Regions from separate parts of the Actimicrobium sp. CCC2.4 genome, predicted to be linked through region 1. Evidence: predicted binding sites of a transcription regulator. Region 1 holds the regulator's gene; each other region holds the start of a gene.
The links. Region 1 encodes sigma-54, which starts transcription at its own class of promoters, with help from an activator protein. Its sites were predicted from a motif close to TGGCANGNAANCTGCTTT; they were not measured.
Positions count from the first base shown of each region.

Region 2: the regulator sigma-54 is predicted to act here: its motif matches at 2,452-2,469, upstream of glnA (type I glutamate--ammonia ligase).
Region 3: the regulator sigma-54 is predicted to act here: its motif matches at 2,559-2,576, upstream of RHM62_RS15810 (PQQ-dependent methanol/ethanol family dehydrogenase).
Region 4: the regulator sigma-54 is predicted to act here: its motif matches at 1,901-1,918, upstream of RHM62_RS06880 (urease accessory protein UreD).

Region 1 is NZ_CP133777.1:83,054-87,488, reverse strand. Features, by position in the region: gene RHM62_RS00445 (deoxyguanosinetriphosphate triphosphohydrolase) at 1-216, shown strand, start outside; gene RHM62_RS00440 (enoyl-CoA hydratase/isomerase family protein) at 244-1,341, opposite strand; gene hpf (ribosome hibernation-promoting factor, HPF/YfiA family) at 1,443-1,799, opposite strand; gene RHM62_RS00430 (RNA polymerase factor sigma-54) at 1,907-3,388, opposite strand; gene lptB (LPS export ABC transporter ATP-binding protein) at 3,401-4,174, opposite strand; gene lptA (lipopolysaccharide transport periplasmic protein LptA) at 4,183-4,435, opposite strand, start outside.
Region 2 is NZ_CP133777.1:3,493,405-3,497,839, forward strand. Features, by position in the region: gene glnL (nitrogen regulation protein NR(II)) at 1-188, opposite strand, end outside; gene RHM62_RS16075 (DUF4124 domain-containing protein) at 244-729, opposite strand; gene glnA (type I glutamate--ammonia ligase) at 904-2,319, opposite strand; gene RHM62_RS16085 (rhodanese-like domain-containing protein) at 2,707-3,171, shown strand; gene RHM62_RS16090 (TAXI family TRAP transporter solute-binding subunit) at 3,168-4,435, opposite strand, start outside.
Region 3 is NZ_CP133777.1:3,438,682-3,443,116, reverse strand. Features, by position in the region: gene adh (aldehyde dehydrogenase) at 59-1,579, shown strand; gene RHM62_RS15820 (hypothetical protein) at 1,619-1,936, opposite strand; gene RHM62_RS15815 (DUF779 domain-containing protein) at 2,070-2,456, shown strand; gene RHM62_RS15810 (PQQ-dependent methanol/ethanol family dehydrogenase) at 2,652-4,418, shown strand.
Region 4 is NZ_CP133777.1:1,473,226-1,477,660, forward strand. Features, by position in the region: gene ureC (urease subunit alpha) at 1-370, opposite strand, end outside; gene RHM62_RS06870 (urease subunit beta) at 379-687, opposite strand; gene RHM62_RS06875 (urease subunit gamma) at 696-998, opposite strand; gene RHM62_RS06880 (urease accessory protein UreD) at 1,020-1,868, opposite strand; gene RHM62_RS06885 (DUF349 domain-containing protein) at 2,074-4,435, shown strand, end outside.

The DNA of each region.
Region 1 (4,435 bases):
TATCTGGTCAACCGGATGACCAGCAAGGCACGCCGTATCGTCACCGATCTGTTTACCGCCTTCATGGCCGAGCCCGGTCTGCTGTCGCCGGACTACGAGTCCCGCGAAGGTGATGCGACCAGCCAGGTGCGCAAGGTGGCCGACTACATCGCCGGCATGACGGACCGCTATGCGATCCGTGAACACCGGCGGATATTCAGGATGGACGAACTCTAAGCCGGGTCGGCCGTCGCAGCGAAAAATTTATTGATCAATGAGGTGCCGCAGCGGATGGGCATGGTCCGGCCAGACCGGCGCGAAATAGCCATCGACCATCTCCTGCGTTACGTCTTCCAAACCGGCCGGCTGCCAGTGCGGCTGGTTGTCCTTGTCGATCACCACCGCACGTATCCCCTCCAGTACCTCGCCCTGCGTGAAAGCGTGTCGCACCATCGTGCGTTCCATGCGCAGGCAGCCTGCAAGATCTTGCGCTGCGCCCTGTCGTAATTGGCGCAAGGTCACCGCCATCATCAGCGGCGAGCGCTTCTGCATCGTCGCCAGTGTCGCCTGAGCGAACGCACTGTCGTCGCCGGCCAGCGAGTCAGCAATCTGCGTGACCGACGCGAACCGGAAATGCGTGTCGATGCTCGCCTGCTGCTGCGCCAGTTTGCTCCCGGCCGGATCGCACAGGCTGGCAAACGGTGCGGCATACGCGCGAATGGCAGCGCGCACATCGCCACCTGAAAACTGATCGAGCAAGGCCTCCAGTCCGGCCAGCGCACCCCCCGGCAGGAACACATCGGCCAGTCCGGCGTAGAGCGCATCGGCAGCGCCTATCATCTCGCCGCTCACGCCCAGATACGTGCCCAGTTGCCCGGGTGTGCGCGACAGAAAATAGCTACCACCGACATCTGGGAACAAGCCGATATTGACTTCGGGCATGGCCATTTTCGTGCGCTCGGTGACGATCCGCAAGCGGTTCTGCGGACCACTTTGCGCCAGCCCCATGCCACCCCCCATGACGATGCCATCCATCACGGCGATCCAGGGTTTCGGATAAAAATGGATCAGGTGGTTCAGTGCATACTCTTCGGTAAAAAAATCATCCAGCGCTGCGCTGCCGCCTTGGGGCGTCGACCCGCCGGCCTGATGAAAAAAGCGGATATCTCCACCGGCACAAAACGCCTTCTCGGTGCTGCCGCGTAGGATCACAGTCTGGACGGCGGCGTTATCACGCCAGTCGAGCAGCACGTGAGTCAGGTCGCGCACCATCGCGAGCGACAAGGAATTGAGGGCCTTCGGACGGTCCAGTGTGATGTGGCCTGTTGCGTTGCGGATCTGGGTCTGGATGAGAGCGGTCATGGTCGGATTCGATTGTGCACAAGTCAATTGCGTGAAATTAAAAAGGGCGCAATCAATGCGCCCTAAATGGAATGTGCCGGTCTGCCCGGCAGCGGGTTCGATCAGGAGGAGGCGGCTATCACAACCGGGTCAGGGATGTGTTTGATGGCGTCGTGCTGATGATCCTGCAATTTGGTTTTGTACTTGATGACCTGGCGATCGAGCTTGTCGATCAGCGCATCAATTGCGGCATAAAGATCCTCCGCAATACTCTCGGCGTGCAAGTCTTTGCCGCGCAGATGCAGGTTGATTTCTGCTCGCTGCCGCTTTTCTTTTTCCGGGAGTTTTTCTACCGTCAGGATGACGGCAATATCAATGACATGGTCGAAATGGCGCTTGATACGCTCAAGCTTGCTTTGCACATATTCACGAATGGCAGGTGTCACTTCGAGGTGGTGTCCACTGATTGTGAGATTCATACAGCGCTCCTTTGAATAATGCCGATGGAGGTTCGGAGGTGACCCCGCTACGGAAGGGTAGCTTCGAACACAACGACAGTACAACATGACAAATGAAACTACAGAAACTACAGGGCCTTGCGCAGGTTGACGGGAGGGATTTTCAGGGCTTCGCGATATTTTGCGACCGTACGCCTTGCCACTACCATACCCTGTTCTCCCAGCATGTCTGCGATCTTACTGTCAGAAAATGGAATCTTCGGGTCTTCAGCTCCTATCAATTGTTTGATGAGTGCCCGTATTGCCGTCGATGACGCTTCGCCGCCCGTTTCGGTGGCAACGTGGCTGCCAAAAAAATATTTCAACTCGAACATGCCATGCGGGGTCAGCATGTATTTCTGGGTTGTCACACGTGAGATGGTGCTCTCGTGCAGTCCGAGTGTATCAGCAATCTCACGCAAGACAAGGGGGCGCATGGCGACCGCGCCATGGGAAAAAAAGTTCCGCTGACGCTCGACGATGGCCTGTGCAACCCGCAGGATCGTATCGAATCGCTGGCGCATATTTTTGATCAGCCACTTGGCTTCCTGCAGCTGCGACGTCAGCGATCCCTCACCTTTGCTCTGCTTGAGAATGTTGGCGTACATGGCATTGACCCGCAGTCGTGGCATCACGTCATGGTTGAGCATGACTTGCCAGCCGGTCTTGGTGCGCTTGACGATCACGTCCGGCACCACGTAGTCCGAGGTGCCGCCGCCGAAGATCGCACCCGGGTGCGGATTGCACTGGCGGATCACGCTCTGGGCTTCGCGCAGATCCTCGTCATCGCAGTCGAGGGCTTTCTTGAGCTTGCTGAAATCGCGCTGTGCAAACAGCGGCAGATAGTCCTCGACGATAACCAGTGCCATGCGCCGGGTCACCATCGCGATGCCGGGAAAACGCCGTATCTGCAGCGCCAGGCACTCGGCCGCGTGGCGGGCGCCGACGCCGGGCGGATCGAAGCTCTGCAGCAGTTTGAGCGCGATGGTCAGCTCTTCGGCTTCAACGTCGAGTTCGGCCGGCAAGCGCTCGAGCATGGCCTCCAGCGTATCGTCGAGGTAGCCATTGTCATTGAGCGCATCGATCATCAATTCGACCAGCGCGCGATCGCGCGGGTTGCGCACCGTGACGCGCATTTGCTCGAGCAGGAATTCGCGCAGCGTGGATTCGTGTGCTTCGAGCTGCGGCCTGGCATCGTCGTCTTCCGGCGCTTTCGAGGTGCGTGCAACGTCATCAAAACTCCAGTCCGCATCGGTGCTTGGCGTGGCGTCGCCGGCATCGTTCTGGTCCGGCGCGGGGGCTTCCGATTCGGACGATGAAGGCGCTGCGTTGGCGTCTTCGCTGGCCCCTTCCTGACGGATACCTTCGGCTCCGAGCGCGCCATCCGCCAGCAGACGGACCGAGTGATCGAGCGGATCGTCGAGCCGTTCCAGCAGCGGATTATCGGTCAGCATTTGCTCCAGTTCCTGATGCAGTTCCAGCGTCGACAGTTGCAACAGGCGGATCGATTGCTGCAATTGCGGCGTCAGCGCAAGATGCTGGGAGGTGCGGAGCTGGAGGGATTGTTTCATTCTTGTTTGTGCTTACATCCGGAAGTGTTCGCCAAGATAGACCTGGCGCACCAATTCATTGGCAATGATCGCATCCGGCTTGCCGCTGGCCAGCACTGCACCTTGATTGATGATGTAGGCGCGGTCGCAGATACCCAGGGTTTCGCGCACATTGTGGTCGGTGATCAGCACGCCGATACCGCGTTCTTTCAGGAAGCGCACGATGCGCTGGATTTCGATCACGGCAATCGGATCGACGCCGGCGAAGGGTTCATCGAGCAGCACGAAGCGCGGATTACTGGCCAGCGCGCGGGCAATCTCTACGCGGCGTCGCTCACCGCCGGAGAGCGACATGGCCTGGCTGTCGCGCAGCTTATCGATCTGCAAATTCTGCAGCAAGGTGTCGAGCCGTTCATTGATGACGGACTTGGTCAGCGTCTTGCCATGGTCATCGTGCTGCAGTTCCAGCACGGCGCGGATGTTTTCCTCGACGGTCAGCTTGCGAAATACCGAGGCTTCCTGCGGCAGATAGGACAGACCCAGCACCGCGCGTCGATGGATAGGCAGACGCGAGATATCGATGCCATCCAGACGGATTTCACCGGCGTCCGATGGCACCAGGCCGACGATCATGTAGAACGACGTCGTCTTGCCGGCACCGTTCGGCCCGAGCAGGCCGACCACTTCGCCGCTGGCCACATCGAGCGAGACATCGCTGACAACCTGGCGGATTCCGTAGCTTTTTTTCAGGCCGGTGACGATCAGTTTGCTGCTGCTATTGGTGAAGGAGTCAACCGGTGTCGACATGGCATTGATCATTTGGGCACACCCGGTGTGCGTGGCTGGATCGTCGCCTTGATGCGTCCGGCACCGGCCTTGCTGTCCTGTCCTGCGGGCGTGTTGTTGACCGAGAAAAATTCGCTGCGGCTATCGTAGGAAATGAATTCTCCTTCGACTTCGTCCGTCGGCGTCTTGCCATCGAGACGGCGCATCTTTGCCTTCGAAAACAACTTCACCAGTTCGGTCTTGCCATCGTATTCAATACGTTCGGCTTCGCCTTCTATCCAC
Region 2 (4,435 bases), 740 kb from region 1:
ACAGTTTCCAGCTTGTCGCCATTGACGAACAGTCCGAATAGCAGATGCTGGTCCAGCAGACGGAACGAGCACTCCAGCATATTTTCAGCGGCGGCGTTGGCATAGGTAATACGGCCTTCGGCGTCGAGGATGACGACAGCCGACGCCAGCAGGTCGAGACCTGCAACGGAATTAACAGAGATTTTCACGATGATCCAGACAGGCAGGCCGCATCACGCGGCGCGGTTGATGCACGTTCCGGCGTCACTTGAGATTGCCGAGTTCGCGCTTGAGGGCTTCAATATTTTTTTCGGAACGGCCGATTTCTTCTTTCATGCCAGCCACGCGATCGAGGTACTTGGCATAGTTGCTTTCGTTACCCTGGCGTTCCGGCTCGCCACCGTTATAGGTTTTCTTGATCCCGGCGAGTTTTTCCTCTTCGGATTTCAATTCGTCGAGCAGTATCTGGCGGCGGTCGTTGTCACGCGCTTTCTGGATCTCGCTGTCTACCTTCGGAAAATCTCCCGACGCGCCCTTGGCTGATGTACTGCTCGCTGCCACTGGCGCACGCTTTGGCGTGGCAATGATGGTCATGCCGGGCAAATCGATTTTTTTGCAACCCTTGGTTGTGCCGGTGTTCTTGTACTCCTTGTTACCACGCTCATCGACACACAGGAATACTTCGTTCTGGGCATGGGCCTGATGCAGGCACAGAGAAAACAGGATGACGCCGCATACGGGGAGTTTCATAAATTTCATTCAGGGAACGGATCAGACGGACTGCCAGTTTAGGACAAGCGGCTGAGCATTACAAACGGTGATCCACCGCACACGCCGGCGTACAACACGGAGAGCGGATACAAAATAAAAAAGGGCGGGAAAAATCCCGCCCTTCTTTGCACTACACGTCAGCTTAGCGACGTCTTACAGCGAGTAGTACATGTCGAATTCGACCGGATGCGTCGTCATGCGGAAACGCGTGACTTCCTGCATTTTCAGTTCGATGTAGGCATCGATCATGCTGTCGCTGAATACACCACCACGGGTCAGGAATTCGCGGTCGCTGTTGAGGTACTCGAGCGCTTGCTCAAGTGACGAACAGACAGTCGGGATCAGCGCGTCTTCTTCCGGCGGCAAATGGTACAAGTCTTTCGAGGCTGCTTCGCCCGGATGAATCTTGTTTTGCACGCCATCCAGACCAGCCATCATCAGTGCCGAGAAGCACAGGTAAGGATTGGCCAGTGGATCCGGGAAACGGGTCTCGATGCGACGGCCTTTTGGATTCGGCACATGCGGGATGCGGATCGATGCCGAACGGTTACGAGCTGAGTAGGCCAGCTTGACCGGTGCTTCGTAGCCTGGCACCAGACGCTTGTACGAATTCGTACCCGGGTTGGTGATGGCGTTGAGTGCACGGGCATGCTTGATGATGCCGCCGATGTAGTACAGCGCGAACTCGGACAGACCGGCATAGCCGTCGCCGGCGAACAGGTTCTTGCCATCTTTCCAGATTGATTGATGGACGTGCATGCCTGAACCGTTGTCACCCACGATAGGCTTAGGCATGAAGGTCGCCGTCTTGCCGTAGGTGTGCGCCACATTCCAGACCACGTATTTCAGGTTCTGGGTCCAGTCGGCGCGCTCGACCAGGGTCGAGAAACGGGTACCGAGTTCATTCTGGCCGGCACCGGCAACTTCATGGTGATGCACTTCGACAGGAATACCCATGCCTTCAAGAATCAGCGACATTTCCGAACGCATGTCCTGCATGCTATCGACTGGCGGAACCGGGAAGTAACCACCCTTGACGGCTGGCCGATGGCCGGTGTTGCCGCCTTCGAATTTCTCGCCGGTGCTCCATGAGGCTTCTTCGGAATCGATCTTGACGAAGCAACCGTCCATGCCGATCTTCCAGCGTACGCTGTCGAAAATAAAGAATTCCGGCTCAGGACCAAAGTAGGCGGTGTCGCCCAGGCCGGAGGATTTCAGGTAGGCTTCAGCGCGCTTGGCAATCGAGCGCGGGTCACGGTCGTAACCCTTGCCATCGGATGGCTCGATGACATCGCACTGCATGAACATCGTGGTTTCTTCCATGAATGGATCGATGTTGGCGGTGTTTGGATCCGGCATCAGGATCATGTCGGAGGATTCGATGCCTTTCCAGCCGGCGATGGAGGAGCCATCGAATGCATGACCCGACTCAAATTTGTCCATGTCGAAATGGGAAACCGGAACCGTCACGTGCTGTTCTTTACCGCGGGTATCGGCGAAACGGAAATCAACGAATTTGACTTCGTTGTCTTTCGCCATTTTTAGTACTTCTGCTGCCGTCATTGCCATGCGAATCTCCTCTGATAGATCAATAAAATCCAAAATGTGCGAAATGGTCGTGAGCCGAATGATTGCATGTGAAAGTAGTCAACAGCAAGCTACGTACGTTCCAAAACTCAGCGTGAAATAATAGCAGATTCAATAGCAGATTCCATGCCAAGACCGGCGCGAATTATGGCACTCGAAATTATGCCGGAGTCAGGCAATATTGGCGCGCATCCTGCCTGTTCTTTAATTTTTCGCTGAATCGTACCGCCAACGACACTGCCACAATGGTGCCGAATCCTGTACGAATTCTTCATCTTGGTGCAGTCGCATTTTAATCGACCAAAAGCGCACCAACTTAAACAGAGAATGTGTTTACTCCCTTGCCACTTTTCATGATTGGATTTCAGCATGACATCGACTGAACACTTATTGGCCCGCGCCCGCGAATACGGCCAGGACCATGCTTTGCCCTATGCCGGATCCCTCACGCCGGTCGATACGTTTGCGTTACTGGCTGATAACCCCGACATCCGGCTAGTGGATGTCCGGACCAATGCCGAGCGTGACTGGGTCGGCAAAGTCAATATTGCGGAAGCTCAGCACCTCGCCGTGCAATGGAGCTTATATCCGGGCTCCGTTCCCAATTCGCATTTCATACAGGAACTATCCGCCCTGGCCAGCGCAGACACCATCGTCCTGTTCCTGTGCCGCTCTGGCGTCCGCTCGCGCCACGCAGCGAAGCTTGCCACCGAATCCGGCTATCGGCATTGCTTCGACATTCTGGAAGGTTTCGAAGGCGACCGCGATACCGACGGCCATCGCAAGACGGTAGCCGGATGGTGCAAGGCAGGGTTGCCGTGGATAGGGGCTTAACCCTCCGCGACCTGCTGCAAACCGAGAATGCGCTTGCGCACAAAATTGATGTGACTGCGCAATCCGTAGAGCTCCTCGGCAAACGACAAAGGAATAGAGATCTGGTTAACCTTTTCCTCAATCTGGTTGAGTCGGGCAAGCTGGTGGGCATAGACATCCCGGCGTTGGGGCGGTAACACGCCCTCAATAGCCTGTTCGACTGCCCGCAACTGGCCGTACCAGCGATAGACCCGTGAACGCACCTTCCACACATACAGCGGCGGCACGATGCGTGACAACGGAATGAATAGTGCTCCGACAGCAACGACGACGACCCACATGCGTTCCATGAAACTCGACAACCAGAACGGAAAATAGTGCTGCAGAAATGACGGGCCGGTCTGATAGAACTTCGCTGCCGCAGCCGCTACCGGAACCTCGGTAAAGTTAGCCGTCGGGAACTCATTACGTTTGTGGAACCAACCTGCGCCACCGTGGATGTTTGTCGCAGACTGGACGAACAGGTCGACCAGCGCCGGATGCATCGACGCCCGCGCAACCAGCGTGGCGGTTGGTGCAATGAGCTGATAGTCGCGTGCCGGCAAATCCCGCCCGAGGTCTACGATACCGCGCGGTAGCACGACATGCGACAGAAAAGGGAATCGTCGTGTGTAAGCTTCGGCTTGCGTGAAATCAAATAATTTGATTCCTGGCGTTTGCAGCAGCATCTGGATCAGCAATTCATCCGGCGCCGAACTGAACACCATGCCGTCGATCGTTCCGGCCAACAAGGCGACTGTTGCGGGGGTATTTTCGAGCGTCCCCAATGTCAGTTCAACCGGTTCAATACCGTTCACCGACAACAGTCTCCTGAACAATAGCGGCACGCCCGTGCCTTCCGGCCCGACATTGATCTGCAGTCCCTTGAGCTGATTCAGTTGAGTGATGTCATGGCTATCGCGATAAAACAGCCACACCGGTTCGGAAAATAAACTCCCCAGAGAAATGAGTCCCTGCCGCTCCGCGGCGTCCTGTTCGGTAGAACCGCTTTGAACAAATCCGATATCAATTCCCGAGTCCGGATCCATCAGCCGTTGCAGATTTTCCTGCGACCCTAGCGACGGTGCGAGCGTGACCTTAATATTGCGTTGCGCCAACTCGGCAGCGTATTTTTTTCCGATCAGTTCGTAAGCACTGTTTTCCTGCCCGGTTGACATCGTGACACGTGACGGCGGTGACGGATCTGCCAGCCAATAGACGAGCAAACCCACCACGGCGATGGCGA
Region 3 (4,435 bases), 800 kb from region 1:
GCACCAGGCACCCGGACAAACAACCAGAGACATCATCATCACAACGAGGAGCAGGAAAATGGACATGGCAGACTTCAGCAAGCTCGGCGTAAAAAATCCTTTCGCAGCCCGCTACGACAACTTCATCGGCGGCAAATTTGTCCCGCCGGTCAAAGGCGAATATTTCGAGAATGTCAGTCCGATCGTCGGCAAGGCATTTTGCGAAATCGCCCGTTCCACGGCCGAAGACATCGAACTCGCCCTCGACGCCGCGCATGCTGCCAAGACGGCATGGGGCAAAACATCGCTGGCCGATCGCTCCAATATCCTCAACAAAATCGCCGATCGCATGGAAGCCAATCTGGGCTTGCTGGCGCTGGCCGAAACCATCGATAACGGCAAGCCGATCCGCGAAACCACGCTGGCTGATATCCCGCTGGCGATCGATCATTTCCGCTACTTCGCCGGTTGCATCCGCGCCCAGGAAGGCAGCGTCTCGCAGATCGATGCCGAAACCTACGCCTATCATTTTCATGAGCCGCTGGGCGTGGTCGGCCAGATCATTCCGTGGAATTTTCCTATCCTGATGGCGGTCTGGAAAATGGCGCCGGCACTGGCTGCCGGTAACTGCATCGTCCTGAAACCGGCCGAACAGACGCCGGCGTCGATCATGGTCTGGGTTGACCTGATCAAGGATTTGCTGCCACCGGGCGTGCTCAACATCGTCAACGGTTTCGGCCTCGAAGCCGGCAAACCGCTGGCCTCGAACAAGCGCATCGCCAAGATCGCCTTCACCGGCGAAACCGGTACCGGTCGCCTGATCATGCAATACGCCGCACAGAACATCATCCCGGTGACGCTGGAACTAGGCGGCAAATCGCCGAACATTTTCTTTGCCGACGTGATGGACCAGGACGATGCCTTCTTTGACAAGTGCCTCGAAGGCTTTGCGATGTTTGCGCTGAACCAGGGGGAAGTCTGCACCTGCCCGTCGCGCGTGCTGATCCAGGAATCGATCTACGAGCGCTTCATCGAGCGCGCCGTCAAACGCGTCGCCGCCATCAAGCAAGGCAACCCGTTCGAGATGTCGACGCAGATCGGTGCGCAGGCCTCGCATGAGCAGCTCGAAAAAATCCTGTCCTATCTGGACATCGGCAAACAGGAAGGCGCCAAGTGCCTCATCGGCGGCGAACGCAAGATGCTCGAAGGCGATCTGGCCGGCGGGTACTACGTCCAGCCGACTATCTTTCAGGGCAATAACAAGATGCGTATTTTCCAGGAAGAGATCTTCGGGCCGGTGGTGTCGGTGACGACTTTCAAGGACGAAGACGAAGCGCTCGAGATCGCCAACGACACCTTGTATGGTCTTGGTTCGGGCTTGTGGACCCGCGACGGGTCGCGTGCATTCCGGGTCGGGCGTGGCATTCAGGCCGGTCGCGTCTGGACCAACTGCTATCACCTGTATCCGGCCCATGCCGCGTTCGGTGGCTACAAGCAATCCGGTATCGGCCGCGAAAATCACAAGATGATGCTCGAGCATTATCAGCAGACCAAGAATCTGCTGGTGAGTTATAGCCCGAACGCGATGGGGTTTTTCTAACAACCCCGTTGTTGCAGGCACGTGTGGGCACAGCCGTGCTCACGCGACGAAGCTGGTTTTGAAGTTGAAGTTGAAGTTGACGTTGACGTTGACGTTGACGTTGACGTTGACGTTGACGTGGCTTTTGAAGTGCCCCGCATTGAGGCAGCTGCCAAAAGCCGGAGTCAGGCAGGGGATCAGATTGCCGCACTGTTTGAGCGAAGCGAGTTTGCGGCCCTCCCCCTGACTGGCTACCGTTTTTGGGAACCCGAAGGGCAGCAGTCTCGCGGTCGCCTTTTTCTTGGTGACTTCTTTTTGGCGAAGCAAAAAGAAGGGACCGGCTGCCGGGCCGCCCCCGGCTTGGTCGTGGCGGAGCACAGACAGAATCAGCTACCGCAGACAGTGCATTCGGTGCAATGCCCTACGGTTATTGCACCCTACCAGTCGGTAGGATGGATGCGTCATGGGTCCCACGCGCTCATCCCCCCGACCTTTTTTCAAGGAAGAAATGATGACTACCGATTCAGTCCCGCGCGTGATTGCCACCGACAGCGCCCACGCCTTCCTGGCCACGCTGCAGCAAAAATACGGCAAGTTGATGTTCTTCCAGTCCGGCGGTTGCTGCGACGGCAGCTCGCCGCTGTGCTACGCGCAAGGCGAGTTCCAGGTCAGTGACGACGATGTCTATCTCGGCAGCCTCGATGGCACGCCATTTTTCATGGGCCACGACCAGTTCGTCTACTGGAAACACACCCAGCTAATCATCGACGTGGTGGCCGGCATGGGCGGCATGTTCTCGCTCGATAACGGCACCGGCAAGCGCTTCCTGACCCGCTCGCGCCTGTTCACCGATGCCGAAAACCTGGCGCTCGAAACGATAGTGCTGGCGCGCCCGTAATAACTGCCGTTGTGCTGTGGTGTTTTGTGACAGTGAACTTTTTTGACGCAACAACGGTGTACCAGACGGACGGTTTTACCGCTCGAAACGGCCGGATACCGATGGCACGCCGATTGCCTATAGAGCATCAGGACTGCATTGCCCGGCCCAGACCGATCACAGCCTGAAGCGCATTTCATTCAACCGGAGGGGACTATGTACAAAAAATTGTTGGGGACACTGATTGTGAGCGCGCTAGCCGGCGCGTTGCCGGCGCATGCCGTCGACGTGACGGACGCGATGATTGCCAATGATGAAAAATCAGGCAACGACGTGCTGTCTTACGGCATGGGCACGCAGGGTCAGCGCTATTCGACGCTGACCCAGCTCAACACTAAAACCATTAGCGGCCTGGTACCGGCATGGTCGTTTTCATTTGGCGGCGAGAAGCAGCGCGGCCAGGAATCGCAACCGGTGGTCCACGACGGCCGTATGTTCGTCACCGGTTCGTACTCGCGTATTTACGCGCTGGACGTGAAGACCGGCGCGAAGATCTGGAAGTACGAGCACCGTCTGCCGGAAGGCATCATGCCTTGTTGCGACGTGGTCAACCGCGGCGCTGCGCTGTTCGGTAACCTCGTCATTTTCAGTACCCTCGATGCCCAGCTGGTCGCGCTGGATCAAGCCACCGGCAACCTCGTCTGGAAAGAAAAGATCGATGATTACGCCGCCGGCTATTCGAACACCGCCGCGCCGCTGATCGCCAAAGGCATGTTGCTGACTGGCGTCTCCGGTGGCGAATTCGGCGTGGTCGGCCGGGTCGAAGCACGCGACCCGATGACCGGCAGGCTGATCTGGATGCGTCCGACCGTCGAAGGTCACATGGGCTACAAGTACGACAAGGATGGCAAGAAAACCGAACTCGGGATTTCCGGCACGCTCAACAAAACCTGGCCCGGCGAACTCTGGAAAACCGGCGGCGCAGCGACCTGGCTGGGCGGCACTTATGACGCCACCACCGGCCTCGCGTATTTCGGCACCGGCAATCCGTCGCCCTGGAACAGCCATCTGCGTCCTGGCGACAACCTGTATTCCTCCTCGACGGTCGCCCTCGACGTCATGACCGGCGACATCAAGTGGCATTACCAGACCACGCCGCATGATGGCTGGGACTACGACGGCGTCAATGAACTGATCACCTTCGACATGGGCGGTAAGCGCATGGGCGGCAAGGCTGACCGCAACGGCTTTTTCTACGTGCTTGATGCCAAAAGCGGCAAGCTGGAAAACGCCTTCCCGTTCGTCAAGAAAATTACCTGGGCCTCCAGCATCGACCTGAAAACCGGTCGTCCGAACTACATCGAAGCAGGTCGTCCCGGCGATCCGACCAAAGGGGCGGACGGCAAGAAAGGCACGACCGTGTACGCCGCGCCATCTTTCCTCGGCGGTAAAAACCAGATGCCGATGGCCTACAGTCCGAAGACCAACCTGTTCTATGTGCCTGCCAACGAATGGGCCATGGAAATCTGGAATGAGCCGGTCGGCTACAAAAAAGGCGCGGCCTTCCTGGGTGCCGGCTTTGCCATCCGGACCATCAATGACGACTACATCGGTGCCTTGCGCGCGATGGATCCGAAGACCGGCAAGATCGTCTGGGAGAACAAGAACGTCGCGCCATTGTGGGGTGGCGTGATGACCACCGCTGGCGACCTGGTGTTTTACGGTACGCCGGAAGGCTTCCTGAAAGCACTTGATGCCCGCACCGGCAAGGAACTCTGGAAATTCCAGACCGGCTCCGGCGTCGTGGCACCACCGATCACCTGGATGGATGGCGGCGTGCAATACGTGGCGGTAGTCTCGGGTTGGGGTGGTGCCGTGCCGCTGTGGGGTGGCGACGTGGCGGCCAAGGTCAGCTACCTTGAGCAAGGCGGATCGGTCTGGGTCTTCAAGCTGGCGGGATCGACGGCGGTTGCATCGAAGTAAGCATGTAATCGACCTAC
Region 4 (4,435 bases), 1.4 Mb from region 1:
TGCCTTCGCCGGCGATGATCTCGGTCGCGCCGCCAATCGACATTGTCACGTTCGGCTGGATGTCCGGATTGCCGGCCTTGCCGATGGCGGCGATGCGGCCGTTCTTCAGGCCGATGTCGGCCTTGACGATGCCCCAGTGATCGATGATGACGGCGTTGGTGATGACGGTGTCCATCACGTCAGCATGATTGCGCTGCGACTGGCCCATGCCGTCGCGGATCACCTTGCCGCCGCCGAATTTGACCTCTTCGCCGTAGGTCGCGAAATCCTTTTCGATCTCGATGAACAGATCGGTATCGGCCAGCCGGACGCGGTCGCCGGTGGTGGGGCCGAACATTTCGGCATAGGCTTTGCGGCTCATCGAACTCAAGGGCGAACTCATTTCAAGGCTCCCATCACTTTGGCATTGAAGCCATAGACTTCGCGCGCGCCGGCCAGGTCGACCAGTTCGACCGTGCGCTGCTGGCCCGGCTCGAAACGCACGGCGGTGCCTGCCGCGATATTGAGGCGCATGCCATAGGCCGCGTCGCGATCAAATTGCAGCGCCGGATTGGTCTCGAAAAAATGGAAGTGCGAACCGACCTGTATCGGCCGGTCGCCGCTGTTGGCGATGACCACGGTGGCCGTGCGGCGCCCGACATTGAGGGTGATCTCGCCCGGTTCGATCAGCATTTCACCTGGAATCATGGCGGCCTCTAGGGTATCGGTTGGTGGACCGTGACGAGCTTGGTGCCGTCCGGGAAAGTCGCTTCGACCTGGATGTCGGGGATCATCTCGGCGATGCCGTCCATCACATCGGCACGGGTCAGGATGCGGGTGCCGGCCGACATCAGTTCGGCCACGGTGCGGCCATCGCGCGCGCCTTCCATGATGGCCGCGCTGATGAGCGCGATGGCTTCCGGATAGTTCAGTTTTACGCCGCGCGCCATGCGGCGTTCGGCCAGCAGTGCTGCGGTAAAAATGAGCAGCTTGTCTTTTTCTCGGGGAGTCAGATCCATGGGTTTGCCTAGGGTAAAAGTTCAGGTATTCCAGATGCGCGGCACGACCGCCTCGCGCGCCAGTAGCAGCGGGCGCAGCGCCTGCCAGGCCTGCATCATCAGGCCTCGCGCGACTTCACTGGAGTCGCCCAGATGGCGCACGACGAGGATGGCTTTCAGTTGCGTGATGCCGACGTGCGGGCCGAGCCTCTCGCGCAGTGCGGTCAGTGCGCTTGGCGTGAGCGATTTGCCGGCCACCAGCAGCGTCGCGCAGACGGTCTTGCCGGCCAGTCCGAGCGGACTGTGCATGACGCTGCCGGTTCCCTCGATGCGGCCCTGCTCGAACCAGATCAGCTTGCCGTCGCGGCGTATCGTGCTGTGCTGTGCGATGGTGCCCGCGTTAAAAGTTTCGCCGGACGCAGTGCGACCAAAGCACAGGATGTCGCAGCCGACATAGGTCGCGTCACCCTGCAGCGTGATGGCGCTGTCGAGGCGCACGTGGGCGTTGTTGAAGAAGATGGTTTCCTGCGGCAGCCATTCCAGCGACGCCCCGGCGGCGACGTCGAGGCGCACGGTCTGGCGCGACACATGGCCATTGGCGCGATACCACTTGGCCGCGCCCGGCGTGCTGATGAAGACCGCCGCATCGCTGCCGACCCGCACCGTGATATCGAGCTGGTCGCCACCGACGACGCCACCGGGCGGATGGACGATGACCGCGTGGCAGACCGACGGATGTTCGGGATACAGCGTCTTCTGCACGCGTAACGGCCCGACATGTTCGCGCCCGGTCAGGCGCGTGGTGCCGGCATCGTTGACGAAGCCGAGCGACAGGCGCGCGTGCCAGTAGCTGCGGGTAGAAGAGGGCGATGAATGGCTGGCGTCGGGCATGTGGGAAGTAGGATGGTCGATGCTAATCGTGGGTAGCAGTATATGTGCCAACCGATTGGAGCCGATCACCGCCCTGTTTGCCAATTTCAGGTGCGTGACCGCTTCGCTCCGGTGCAGCAATTGCGCCTGGCCTGCAATTGCGCACGAACGCTGCGCCATCCATTGTTATGATGACGTTCCTTTTTTCTGCTGCGGCCTGCCATCCATGTTCGATTTCCTTTTCAAGCGCAAACCAAAAACTCCGCCGGCTCCTGTCGTAGTGGTCGTACCTGCCGCCGTCGCACCGACTGCGCAGCGCACTGCCGCGATGGCGGCAGCGACCGACCTGCAACATGATGAGGCGGCCAGTGTTGCCTTCCTGCTCGCCTGTGACTTTGCCGATGCCCGCTTGCTGGCGGCGCAGGGCGTGCACTCGGCAACGGCCTTGCAGCAAGTGCTGGGGGCAATGCGCAATACCGACCGGCGCGTCGCCAAGCTGATGCAGGCCAGGCTCGACCAGCTCGACGCGCAGCGCAAGCTGCTGACTCTGGCCACTGCCTGCATCGCCGATGCTGAACGACTCGCGGCCGACCCGGCCTTGACGCCGAACCAGGTCAGCGAACTGGATCGCCGCTGGCAGGCGCTGACGGCGATACCCGAACCCGAACTACAGGCTTTTGCCACAGTGCGCGTCACGCTGGCCGCACGGCTCGCCGCGCAAGCAGCCTTGCAGCGCGCGGTCATCGATACGCTGGCGCAATTGCGCGCCTTGCCCGGCGAGCATGCACCGGATGTCGTGCGCTCGACGCTGGATGCGCTCGATGCCGCGCTGGCCGGCTATCGTACCTCTGCCGATATCGCCGCCGTGCCGAAGCAGTTGCTGATCCAGTGCGACGAGGCCGCGCAGGTCTTGCGCGCGTCGCTGGTGGCGATCGAGCAGCAACACGCAGCCCGTCAGGCGCGTCTGACTCTGCTGGAAGAATGGGAAGCCGCCGCGCCGGAATCCTTGCAGGAATCGACCTTGCGACGCAGCTGGCAAGGCGAGGTCGCGCCGGACTGGCAGCAGCGTTTTGACGAACTGCTGCAGCGCGTGGTTGTTGCGCGTCCGGTCAAGGTCGCTGCCACCGTGACGGTCTCAGTGTTCCCGGTATCCGAACAGAAGCCGGTTTTTATCGAGGCCCTGCAAGCAATGGAGCAGGCGCTCGATGAAGGCAGCCTGCAAATCGCCGCCGAGGCTGACAAACGCTTGCGCGCGCTCGACCTCGCCGCCGTGCGGCCGACGGAAGCGCAGACCGCGCAACTGTCGCGCCTGCGGGCCGAACTCGGTCGCCTGCAGGGCTGGGCGCGCTGGGGCGGCAACGTCTCGCGAGAAGAATTACAGAAGGCCGCCGAAGCCTTGCCCGAACAGGCTCTGGCGATTGCCGAGCTGGCAAAAAAAATCGGCAGCCTGCGCGAGCGCTGGAAGTCGCTGGATGTATCGGCCGGTCCTGCGCCAAAAGAACTCTGGCATGGTTTTGATGCCGCCTGTACCGCCGCCTATGCACCTGTCGCTGCGCATTTCGGCAAGCTCGCTGAAGAACGTCAGGCCAACGTCGTGGTCGCCTCAGACATGATCGCCGACATGCAGCGCAATGCCGACGCACTGGCCGGCGTCGACCATCCCGACTGGAAAGCGGTGGCGCTGTTTTGCCAGCGCAGCCTGCAAAGCTGGCAGCGTCTGGGACCGACAGAGCGCAAGGAAAAGAAACGTCTGGATACCGAATTCAATACCGTCCTGCAGCGCCTGCGTGAGCCATTGGCCGCCATCCGCGCCACCGAAATCGGCCAGCGTGAACAGATGATCGCCGACGTCGAGGCGCTGTCCGCCAATGATCGCTCCGCACTCGACACGCTGCGCGCGCTGCAGGATCGCTGGCAGGAATGCGCGAAGGCCTTGCCGCTGGAGCGCAATGACGAGCAGGCGCTGTGGAGCCGCTTCCGTGCGGCCTGTGATGTGGTCTTTGCCCGTCGCAAGGAAGCCGCTTCCGAAGCCGATGCCGGCCGGATCGACAACCTGCAGGCCAAAGAAGCGCTGTGCCTCGCGCTGGAACAGGCCGGCACACTGGCGATCCCGGAAGTGGCCAGCCTGCTGCGGGAAACCGCCACTGCGTGGCAACGCGCCGGCCATGTGCCGCGCGCCTCCGAAAACGCGATCGACACGCGCTACCGCCAGGCTGTGGCCGGCTTGCAGTTGCAGGTGGATCATGCACAGCGGGCCCGCGATGCGCTCGCCAAACAGGCGATCCTGGTCAAGCTGCAGTTGTGCCAGCAAGTCGAATCCACACTGGTGAGTGGTGACGGCGATGCGGCCGCGTTGCAGGATCAGTGGCAGGCACTGCCGGCGCTGACAGCACCGTTCGAGCGCGCGCTGGGCCAGCGCTTCGGGCAGGCGCAGGTCGCGGCGCAGCAAGCCGACACCGGCTACGCGGCGACTCTGGAAGCCAACCGCGCGGTGCTCGGGCGCGAATTGCTGCGTATGGAAATTGTCTTGTCGCTCGATAGTCCTGCCGAACTGATGCGCGAACGCTTGCAATTACAAGTCGAGGTTT